Regions from separate parts of the Arthrobacter sp. Soil761 genome, predicted to be linked through region 2. Evidence: riboswitches for the same ligand, from Rfam matches in the RefSeq annotation. Region 2 holds a riboswitch; the other holds the start of a gene.
The links. Region 2 has a riboswitch for cyclic di-AMP ahead of ASG79_RS05600 (M23 family metallopeptidase). Riboswitches for the same ligand answer to the same signal wherever they lie in the genome.
Positions count from the first base shown of each region.

Region 1: it holds a riboswitch for cyclic di-AMP, as region 2 does, so the genes downstream of both, ASG79_RS06075 (hypothetical protein) here and ASG79_RS05600 (M23 family metallopeptidase) in region 2, are expected to answer to the same signal.

Region 1 is NZ_LMSF01000006.1:79,919-84,720, forward strand. It holds gene ASG79_RS24290 (ArnT family glycosyltransferase) at 1-909, shown strand, start outside; gene ASG79_RS06070 (ArnT family glycosyltransferase) at 916-2,979, shown strand; cyclic di-AMP (ydaO/yuaA leader) riboswitch at 3,187-3,347, shown strand; gene ASG79_RS06075 (hypothetical protein) at 3,353-4,066, shown strand; gene ASG79_RS06080 (VOC family protein) at 4,153-4,578, opposite strand; gene upp (uracil phosphoribosyltransferase) at 4,640-4,802, opposite strand, start outside.
Region 2 is NZ_LMSF01000005.1:81,629-86,430, reverse strand. It holds gene serC (phosphoserine transaminase) at 1-694, opposite strand, end outside; gene ASG79_RS05605 (metal-dependent transcriptional regulator) at 988-1,689, shown strand; cyclic di-AMP (ydaO/yuaA leader) riboswitch at 1,797-2,041, shown strand; gene ASG79_RS05600 (M23 family metallopeptidase) at 2,052-2,873, shown strand; cyclic di-AMP (ydaO/yuaA leader) riboswitch at 2,986-3,181, shown strand; gene ASG79_RS05595 (C40 family peptidase) at 3,252-3,929, shown strand; gene ASG79_RS05590 (NlpC/P60 family protein) at 4,093-4,802, shown strand, end outside.

The DNA.
Region 1 (4,802 bases), on a different contig from region 2:
ATCGCAGCGCTGGTGGGCATAGGCGCAGTGGAGCTCTGGCGTGGCCGCAGCTACTGGCCGGCCCGGATCGTCCTCGCCGTGACCGTCCTCGGCACCTCTGTGTGGTCGGCAGTCCTGCTGGGCCGCGACACGTCGTGGCTCCCCTGGCTGCGGGTCGCCATCATCGTGCTCGGCGTCCTCGCCGCCGCCGCAATCCTCCTCCGCCTCGATGCACTGGGCACCTCAAAACCGGGCACCTCGAAACTGGGCGCCTCCGGACGGTTCCGCCGGGCCGGTGCGGCCGCCGTCGTCGTCGTATCCCTCCTGGCCGGCGGTCTTGGGACAGCGGGGTGGACCCTCGCCACCGCTGCTTCCGCCCACTCCGGTTCCATTCCGACGTCGGGCCCGGCGGGTTCGTCCGCGGGTGGCTTCGGCAACCGTGCCGCTGGATTCGGCGGCGCACGGGCTGACGGCAGGGAGGCCGCCACTGACGCTGCCAACGGCGCGGGTGGACTCGATCCCTTCGGCGGCATCGACGGCGCAGCCGGCCCCGGCGGTACCGGGGGCGCCGGCGGCGCCGGGGGCCCGGGCGAAGGATCCGCAGATGCGGCGGTGGCGGCACTCCTGAAGGCCACCACCACGAAGTGGTCCGCGATCGTCTCCGGCGCCAGCCAGGCAGCCAGCCTGGAACTCGCCACGAACACCAACGTCATTGCCCTGGGCGGTTGGAACGGCGGGGACCCCTACCCCACGCTCGCCCAGTTCCAGGACATGGTGGCCAAGGGCGAGATCGGCTACTTCATCCAAGGCGGTGGCATGGGAGGCGGCGGCATGGGTGGCCGCGGCAATTCAGAGGTGGCCGCCTGGGTCCAGGCCAACTTCCAGGCCCAGACCGTAGGCAACTCCACCGTGTACCAACTCACCAAGTAGGACTCAATGGCCAGCCACTACCCAGTGTCCGTCCACACTGCGTCGGTCCACACCGGACACCCTGCCGGTGCTCCTGCCGCCGCGCATCATCCTGTCCCGGCCCGCTTCCGGCCGGACCCGCGGGCGCTCCGGCGGCGGCTGGGACTGGCAGCGGTGCTGGCCGGGACCGCCGTGCTGTACTTGTGGAACCTTGGAGCATCCGGCTGGGCCAACGCGTTCTATTCCGCCGCGGCCCAGGCCGGATCGCAGGACTGGGCGGCCTGGTTTTTCGGCTCCTCCGACGCCGCCAACGCCATCACGGTGGACAAGCCGCCGGCGTCGTTGTGGGTCATGGGGTTGTCCGTCCGGATCTTCGGCCTCAGTTCCTGGAGCATCCTGGTCCCCCAGGCGCTGATGGGCGTCGGCACCGCCTGGCTGCTCTACCTGGCCGTACGGCGGGCCGCGGCGCCTGCCACGGCCGATCCACGGCTGGCGCACCGCGCAGGACTGATCGCCGCAGCCGTCCTGGCCCTCACCCCCGTTGCCACGCTGATGTTCCGCTTCAACAACCCGGACGCCCTGCTGGTGCTGCTCATGACGGCAGCCGCCTACGCGGTCCTCCGTGCAGTCCAGGAGGACCGGTTGCGCTGGCTCCTGCTGGCCGGAGTGTTCCTGGGCTTCGGCTTCCTGGCCAAGCAGCTGCAGGTCCTGCTGGTGGTTCCGGGATTCGCCATCGCCTACGCGCTGGCAGGCCCGCACAGGCTCCCGCGGCGCCTGCTCCGGCTGGCCGCGGCGGGAGCGGCCATGGTGGCCTCCGCCGGGTGGTGGCTCCTGGCGGTGGAGCTGACGCCGGCCGGCCTGCGTCCCTACATCGGCGGATCGCAAAACAACTCCATCCTGGAGCTCACGCTGGGTTACAACGGGCTGGGCCGGCTGACGGGCGACGAGACCGGCAGTGTGGGCGGCGGCAACGGCTGGGGAGATCCCGGGCTGCTCCGGATGTTCAACAGCGAGTTCGGCGGCCAGATCGCGTGGCTGCTGCCGTCCGCCCTGATCCTTGCGGCGGGCCTGCTGTGGTTGGGCCGGCGGGCACCGCGGACGGATGCGGTCCGCACCGCCGTCATCATCTGGGGCTTGTGGGTGCTGGTGACGGGCCTGGTCTTCAGCTTCATGGCGGGCATCATCCACCCTTACTACGCCGTGGCGCTGGCGCCGGGGATCGCCGGGCTTGCGGGGCTGGGCACGGTCCTCCTGTGGCAGCACCGGCAGCAGCCACCCGCCGCACTCCTGCTGGCCGCAGCGGTGGCCGCGGCCGCCCTGATGGCCTTCCAGCTGCTTGGCACCACGTCCGCCTACGGCGCGGGGCTGCGTTGGCTGGTCCTTTCCGGAGGCCTGGCGGCCGCAGCGGGCGTGGCGTTCGGCAGGTTCCTGCGCTGGCGTGCCGTGCAGCGGACGACGGCGGCGCTCGCCATTGCGGCGTCGCTCACCGGGCCGCTGGCGTACTCCCTTTCCACGGCGTCGACAACGCACAGCGGGGCGATAGTCAGTGCCGGGCCGTCGTCGGGCTTCGGCCCTGGCGGGACGGGCCCTGGCCGGACCGGCCTTGGCGGGACCGGGACAGGCAGCACCAGGCAGCCAGCAACCCAGGGAAACACGGCCCGCCAGCAGGGCGCGCCCGGAGGAACACTTCCCGGCGGAACCGCTGCTGCAAGTGGTCGCGGAGGCGGAGCCTTGGGAGGCCTCTTGGGCGCCCCAACGCCGTCCGCGGAACTCGTGGCAGCACTCAGGAATGGCGCCTCAGGCTACACCTGGGCAGCGGCAGTGGTGGGTTCGAACAACGCTGCCGGTTACCAGTTGGCAACGGAACTGCCGGTCATGGCGGTGGGTGGGTTCAACGGCACAGATCCCGCCCCTACCTTGGCGGAGTTCCAGGATCTGGTGTCCCAGGGAAAGATCCACTACTTCATCACAGGCGGAACCATCCGGGCCAGTACCGGTTCGGACGCTGCCGCCCAGATCGCCCAGTGGGTGGCGAACAACTTCACGGCGCAGAGCATTGGCGGCACCACCGTCTACCTGTTGGCTGGGTAACGGGAACTGTAACGGTCGGCGCGCTGCGCTCATGAAATGGGGCGGCCATACCCCAATGGGACCGAGGTTACGAACGGGGAATCCGGCAAATCAACGCGCTGAGGATCGTGACTTCCGTTACCTAAATGTGACTTTCGCGTGCACTTCCTGTAGCGTCGATTGGGTGCGGCCCCCGTTCGGGCCGCATATCCCGGGTCGACGCCAAGCTCTGCCGCTTCCCCGGATTCCGATTGAGCTACGGCAGAGGCGGGGGACCCACCGTCCCGGGCATTGAATGCCCTTGGGGTTAAGCCAGTACGTGATCTTTCCGTACGGCCGGATGCCCTCATCCGAACCCGACAGCTAACTCCGCAGGTGTGAGAGGCGATCAATCATGTCCAAAAACACGGCAGAAGCACGCCTGCTGCAGGCCAAGGCTAAACACAGGGCCGCGCAGCAGGCCAAGAAGACCACCCTGGGCCAGCGCGCCGCCGTCCTTGCAGCATCGTGCGCGGTGCTGGTGGGGGTAGGCGCGGCAGGACAGGCCACCAGCAGCATGACTCCGGTGTCATCCACCGCGTCCAACCCTTCCACGTCAGCGTCCGACGCTCAAATGAGCATCGAGAAGAGCGAGATCCGCTCCAACCCGGCAGCAAGCCCCGCGCCCGCTGCCATCAGCGTGGCACCGCAGGCAGCGGAACCGGCCCCCGCAGCGGCACCGGCAGCACCCGCAGCGCCTGCCCCGGCCCCGGCGCCTGAGCCCGCCCCCGCACCTGAGCCGGCTCGCGCCGTCGCGGTTAACGATCCTGCAGGCGCCCAAGCGTACGCCGCCAGCCAGCTGGGGGCGTTTGGCTGGGGACCGGACCAGATGCAGTGCCTGCAGACGCTGTGGACCAAGGAGTCCGACTGGACCACCACGGCCACCAATTCCAGCAGCGGGGCATACGGCATCGTCCAGTCCCTGCCCGCTGAGAAGATGGCAAGCGCCGGCGCGGACTACCTCACCAACTACCGCACGCAGATCAATTGGGGCCTGGACTACATCAAGAAGAGCTACCAGTCGCCCTGTGGTGCCCTGAACTTCCACCTGGCCCACAACTGGTACTAGGCACTCCTCCCCCCGGCGGCAGCGATGCCGGGGGAACTGCACCAAAGCGGCGGGCCGCATCATCATGATGCGGCCCGCCGCTTTGGTTAACCAGCGCCCGGTCCGGCGTCCTGTCCGGTGTTCCCGCCAGCGCCCTGCCCGGCGTTCCGCCACGGGATGTACTGGACAGCCCACTTGTTTCCGTCCGGATCGGCGAAGTACACGAAGTGGCCCCAGTCCTGGACGTCCACATCGCTGACATCCACGCCGTTGCTCTTGAGCTGGTCATGCGCCGCATTGATGTCGTCGACCACCATCTGCAGGTTGGAGCCCGTGCCGGGCGGGGCGTCGACGAGTCCTTCGCCGATGCAGATGGAGCAGGCCGAGCCCGGCGGCGTCAACTGCACAAAGCGGATGGAGTCCGACGGCCGCTCGTCGTAGTCGGCGTTAAAGCCCACTTTGTTGACGTAGAAGTCCTTGGCACGGTCAACGTCGGATACGGGGACAAAGACAAGCTCGAGTTTCCAGTCCATCTGCACAGGCTAGCGGCGGGACACCCGTTGGGAAAGAGCCCGTTCAAACAGGGCCGAAGTGCTACCCGGCGATGCCGTAGAGGCGGTCGCCGGCGTCGCCCAGCCCGGGGACAATGTAGGACTTCTCGTTGAGCTTCTCGTCGATGGAGGCCAGGACGATGTGCACGTTGGCCCCTGACAGTTCCTCCTCCAGCCGCGCCAGGCCCTCGGGGGCGGCCAGCAGG
Region 2 (4,802 bases):
AATCCGGGATCCAGCGGCCGCTGGCCTTGATGCGCGCGGCGCGTTCCAGCGCTGCGGGGGAGAACAGGCCAAGCCAGAGGCCGCCGTCGGAGGCAAAGTTCTTCTGCGGGGCGAAGTAGTAGACATCGCTCTCGGCAACGTCCACGTCCAGTCCGCCGGCCGCCGATGTGGCGTCCACGAGGACCAGTGATCCCTCGTCGGCTCCGGCTACCCGCTTGACGGGGGCGGCGACGCCGGTGGAGGTCTCGTTCTGCGGCCAGGCGTAGACGTCCACGCCGGCCTCGGCCTTGGCTGCGGGCCGGGTGCCGGGCTCGGACTTGATGATGGAGGAGGCTTCCAGGAAGGGCGCCTTGTTGGTGGCGGCGGCGAACTTGGACCCGAACTCACCGAAGGACAGGTGCTGGGCCTTCTTCTCCACGAGGCCGAAGCTCGCGATGTCCCAGAAAGCCGTGGAGCCGCCGACGCCGAGGACCACCTCGTAGCCTTCCGGGGCGCGGAAGAACTGGCTCAGCCCTTCACGGACCGCTCCGACCAGGTTCTTGACCGGGGCCTGCCGGTGCGATGTGCCAAGGATCGTCTTGGAAGCTGCTGCCAGCGCGTCGATCTGCTCCTGCCGGACCTTTGACGGGCCGGCTCCGAACCGCCCGTCCTGGGGCAGGAGGTCGGCGGGGATCGTGATGCTGGTGTCGCTCACAGGTGCTCCAATTCGGCGGGGACAAAAGTTTGGTCCGGAAGGGCGGGCGGTCGGTGGCCGGCAGCGCCGGTGGCTGCGCTGCGGGCCATTCCCATTCTGCCTGAACCGCCGCCGGGGGCGGGAGCCAGGCCCGTCATAGTCCGGACAGTGAGACGTGCCGTCCCCGCGCAGCCCCTCGGGGCGCGGCTATTCGGACAAAGTCAAAATAGGCTAAGCTTTCCCCCGGACTACTTTGCGCGAAGAGGCGATACGGTGGGACAACGCAAGGTACTGCGCTCGAGGAGCTGAGCTGGATGACGGATCTGATCGACACTACGGAGATGTACCTCAGGACCATTCTGGAGCTTGAGGAAGAAAACATCGTTGCCCTTCGGGCCCGTATCGCCGAGCGTCTGCGCCACTCCGGTCCCACCGTTTCCCAGACCATCGGCCGCATGGAGCGGGACGGGCTGGTGGTGGTGTCCGGCGACCGGCACCTGGAACTCACGGACACGGGCCGCAAGCGCGCCACGGAGGTCATGCGCAAGCACCGGCTGGCCGAACGCCTGCTGGCAGACGTCATTGGCCTGGACTGGGCCTACGTCCACGACGAAGCCTGCCGCTGGGAACATGTCATGAGCGAGCGCGTGGAGCGCCGCATCTACGAGATGCTGGACCACCCCACCGAGTCGCCGTACGGCAACCCCATTCCTGGCCTTGCGGCGCTGGGCGGCCAGGCGGGGCCCGGCTTTGCCGACGGCGCCATCAGCCTGGTGGAAGCGATGAAGAATTACGGGCCCGCCTCCGGAGTGACCATCAGCCGCCTGGCGGAGCCGATCCAGGTGGAACCGGAACTGCTGGCGCAGCTGGACGAGGGCGGTATCCGGCCGGGTGCCGCCGTGGCGCTGGAACGCGTGGGCGAATACATCTCCGTGCGGGTCCCCGGAATCGAAGGCGCATTGGAGCTGCCGCCCGAGGTTGCCGCCCACGTCTTCGTGGCCATCAGCCAGCCCTGATCGGGGCGCCCATACCCCACGGAGGGGCAACCACGCAAAGGTAACGGAATTGTTACCTAGGGTCTTAAGCCCCTATAGTGGAACCAAGCGTTGATACATAAGCGTTACCTGATCCGGAGCCGAGCTCTGCCAGCGGGCCAGGTGCACGAGTCGTTACTGGCAGAGGCGGGGGAACCACAAGCGGCAGCGGGGGACTGCCTTGGGGTGAAGTCCGTCAGCAGCAAGCCTCTCCAGTGAAGGATTCTTCCGGGAATACCCCCTGTGCAGAAGCTTGCCTAAGGCGGACCGGGTCTTTGATCTCTCTGACCCGAATCCGACAGCTAACTCCGCAGGCTTCTTCCAGAGAGGAACCCTTCTTGACCATGCAGACCTCCCGGGGCCGCCGCCGCGCGGCCGGCCCCCCTTCGGCACCCCGGGTTGCCGAAGTTGTCGCAGCGGAGCGCCCCCGCGACCTGCATCGTGACGCGCGCCGCCGCCGGGGTCCCTTCCGGCAGATGACGGAGTTTGCCGCCGCCAGCGGTATTGGCCAAAAAGCCGGCATTGCCCTTGCCGCCACAGGCCTGGTGCTGACGGTCACGGTGCCCGCCACGAGTCCCGTCATGGCCACGGATACCGCCGGCAGTGCCCCCATGGCCGCGTCCGCCGTCAGCCCCCAGCCCCAGATCTCGGCCGATGTCGGAGCACAGATCGACTTCAGCCGGTCGGCCGTGGTGACCCAGGCCGACCCGGACGGGAAGCTGAAGCAACTCCTGAGCGCCCAGTCCGCCGGCTCCGTCACGCGTGCCGCTTCGGCCGGCACCCTGGCTGCACCCCTCGCCTCCCTCACCACCGCTTCCCCCTTCGGCTACCGGGTCAGTCCCATCACCGGAGGCTCCGGAGACTTCCACCGGGGCCAGGACTTCGTGGCGCAGTGCGGGACCTCGGTCCTGGCCGCCGCGACAGGTACCGTGACCTTTGCCGGCTGGCACCAGTTCGGTGGCGGAAACCGCGTGGTCATTGACCACGGCAACGGGCTGGAGACCACCTACAACCATCTCTCGTCCTTCAACGTCAAGGTGGGCCAGACCGTCTCCCGCGGGGACGTGGTGGCACTGAGCGGTACCACGGGCGCATCCACCGGCTGCCACCTCCACTTCGAGGTGCAGGTCAATGGCGAAGTTGTCGATCCCATGGGCTGGCTGTAACCAAATGGTTGCCCGCTCTCACATGTCCGCGACGCGCCGTGACCTGAATGTGACATTGAAGCAAAACTGCTGTACCGTCTAACTCGCGTCAACTTTTCCGAAGTTGACGCTCTTGAGTGGATTGCCTAACTCTGCCACCGCTCAAGGTCCGTTCGCATTTCATCGTCTGGCAGGGGCGGGGGAACCAATTTTGGCCTTCATGTTCAGAAGGCCTTGGGGTTAAGTCACAAGCTTCCCAGGAAGCAGCGTGGCCGGGTGACTCCCATCCGAATCCGACAGCTCACCTCGCAGGCATTGGGAGAGGCTACCTTCGTGTCTTCACGCCATCATTCTGCGCGCCACCGTGCGCAAACGGTTCGCACCAACCCCCTGGACGCCATGTCCAAGGCCGTCAGTGCAAATGCCGGGACCGTAGGCCGCCAGGCTGCCGTTGTGGCAGCGGCTTCCGGCCTCATCCTGAGCATGGGCCTGCCCGCCACGGCAGCTGACACCACGGCCGGTGTCTCTGCCTCCACCGAGTCCGGCTCGTCCCAGGCAGCCCTCGCTGTCACGGCCGCACCCACGGCCACGGTGTCCTTCGAGCGTCCGGTCGTCAAGACCACCGCTGCTCCGAAGGTGGAAGCGGTGCGTACCCAGTCCACGGCATCGGCGAACCGCGCCACCACCACAGGCCAGGAGGCGTCTCCGGCCGCCAAGACGGCGGAGACCGTATCCGCTGCGGCAACCTCGGGCATCGCTGCCATCGCCTACACCGGCATCGGCCACTCCTACGTGTGGGGCGGCACCAGCCCGGTCACCGGCTGGGACTGCTCCGGGTTCGTGCAGTGGGTTTACGCCCAGGCCGGAATCAGCATCCCCCGCACCAATGCGTGGAGCATCATGACTCCCACCTCCACCCCGCAGCCGGGTGACCTGGTTGTCCAGAACGGTGGCGCGCACGTCGGCATCTACGTCGGCAACGGCATGATGATCAGCGCACTCAACCCCTCCCAGGGCACGCTGCTCCACTCGCCTGCAGCCACTGGCACCTCCTCGTACTACCACTACGGCAACTAGTTCTTGGGCTTAACGCTCCAAGGGCTATTTCTTTGCCCAAGGCTTTTTCGCTAGAAACCACATCCCCGTTCGGGACGCGCCGACGTACCCCCAAGATGCCGGCGCGTCCAACAACCTTCGCCTGCCTACAAGCGGTTTGAGGGAAAAACGAAAGAGAGAACTGATGACGACTCGTGCCACCGCACGGCATCGCGCCGAGGTCACCAAAACCAACTCGATCGCTGTTATTGCAAAGGCCGTCAGCGACAACGCAGGCGGCATGGGCCGCCAGGCTGCGGTTATCGCTGCCGCTTCCGGCCTGGTCCTGACCAGCGGCATCGCGGCCAACGCTGCCGACGCCAACGTCAAGCGTGATTCCGCTCCGGCGTCCGCACTGGAAGTTGAATCCGCAATCGACGCCCCGATTTCCGCGGCTTCCACCATCGCCATCAGCTACGAGAAGCCCGCTGTCACCACCACGCCGGCTCCCGTCGCCGAGCCTGAGCCCCAGGTCGAGGTGCAGGAAGCTGCTCCTGCCGCCGAGCCCGTTGCGGCTCCCAAGGTCACCGCCAAGGTTGCCACCGCTGCTGCTCCGGCCGCTCCCGCTGCCCAGGCTTCCGCCAGCGGCAAGGGCGCTGCAATCCTCTCGGCCGCCTACGCCCAGCTCGGCGTTATGCAGGACTGCACCATGCTGGTCACCAACTCGCTGGCCGCCGTCGGCATCCACTTCCATGACTGGCCCGCCGGCTACCTGTCCCTGGGCCGCACCGTGAGTGCAGCCGAAGCGCAGCCGGGCGACCTGATCTACTACGCTGACGGCGGCGCGGGCATGGCCCACATTGCTGTCTACGCCGGAAACGGCATGGCAGTCCACGGCGGCTACAACGGAAACCA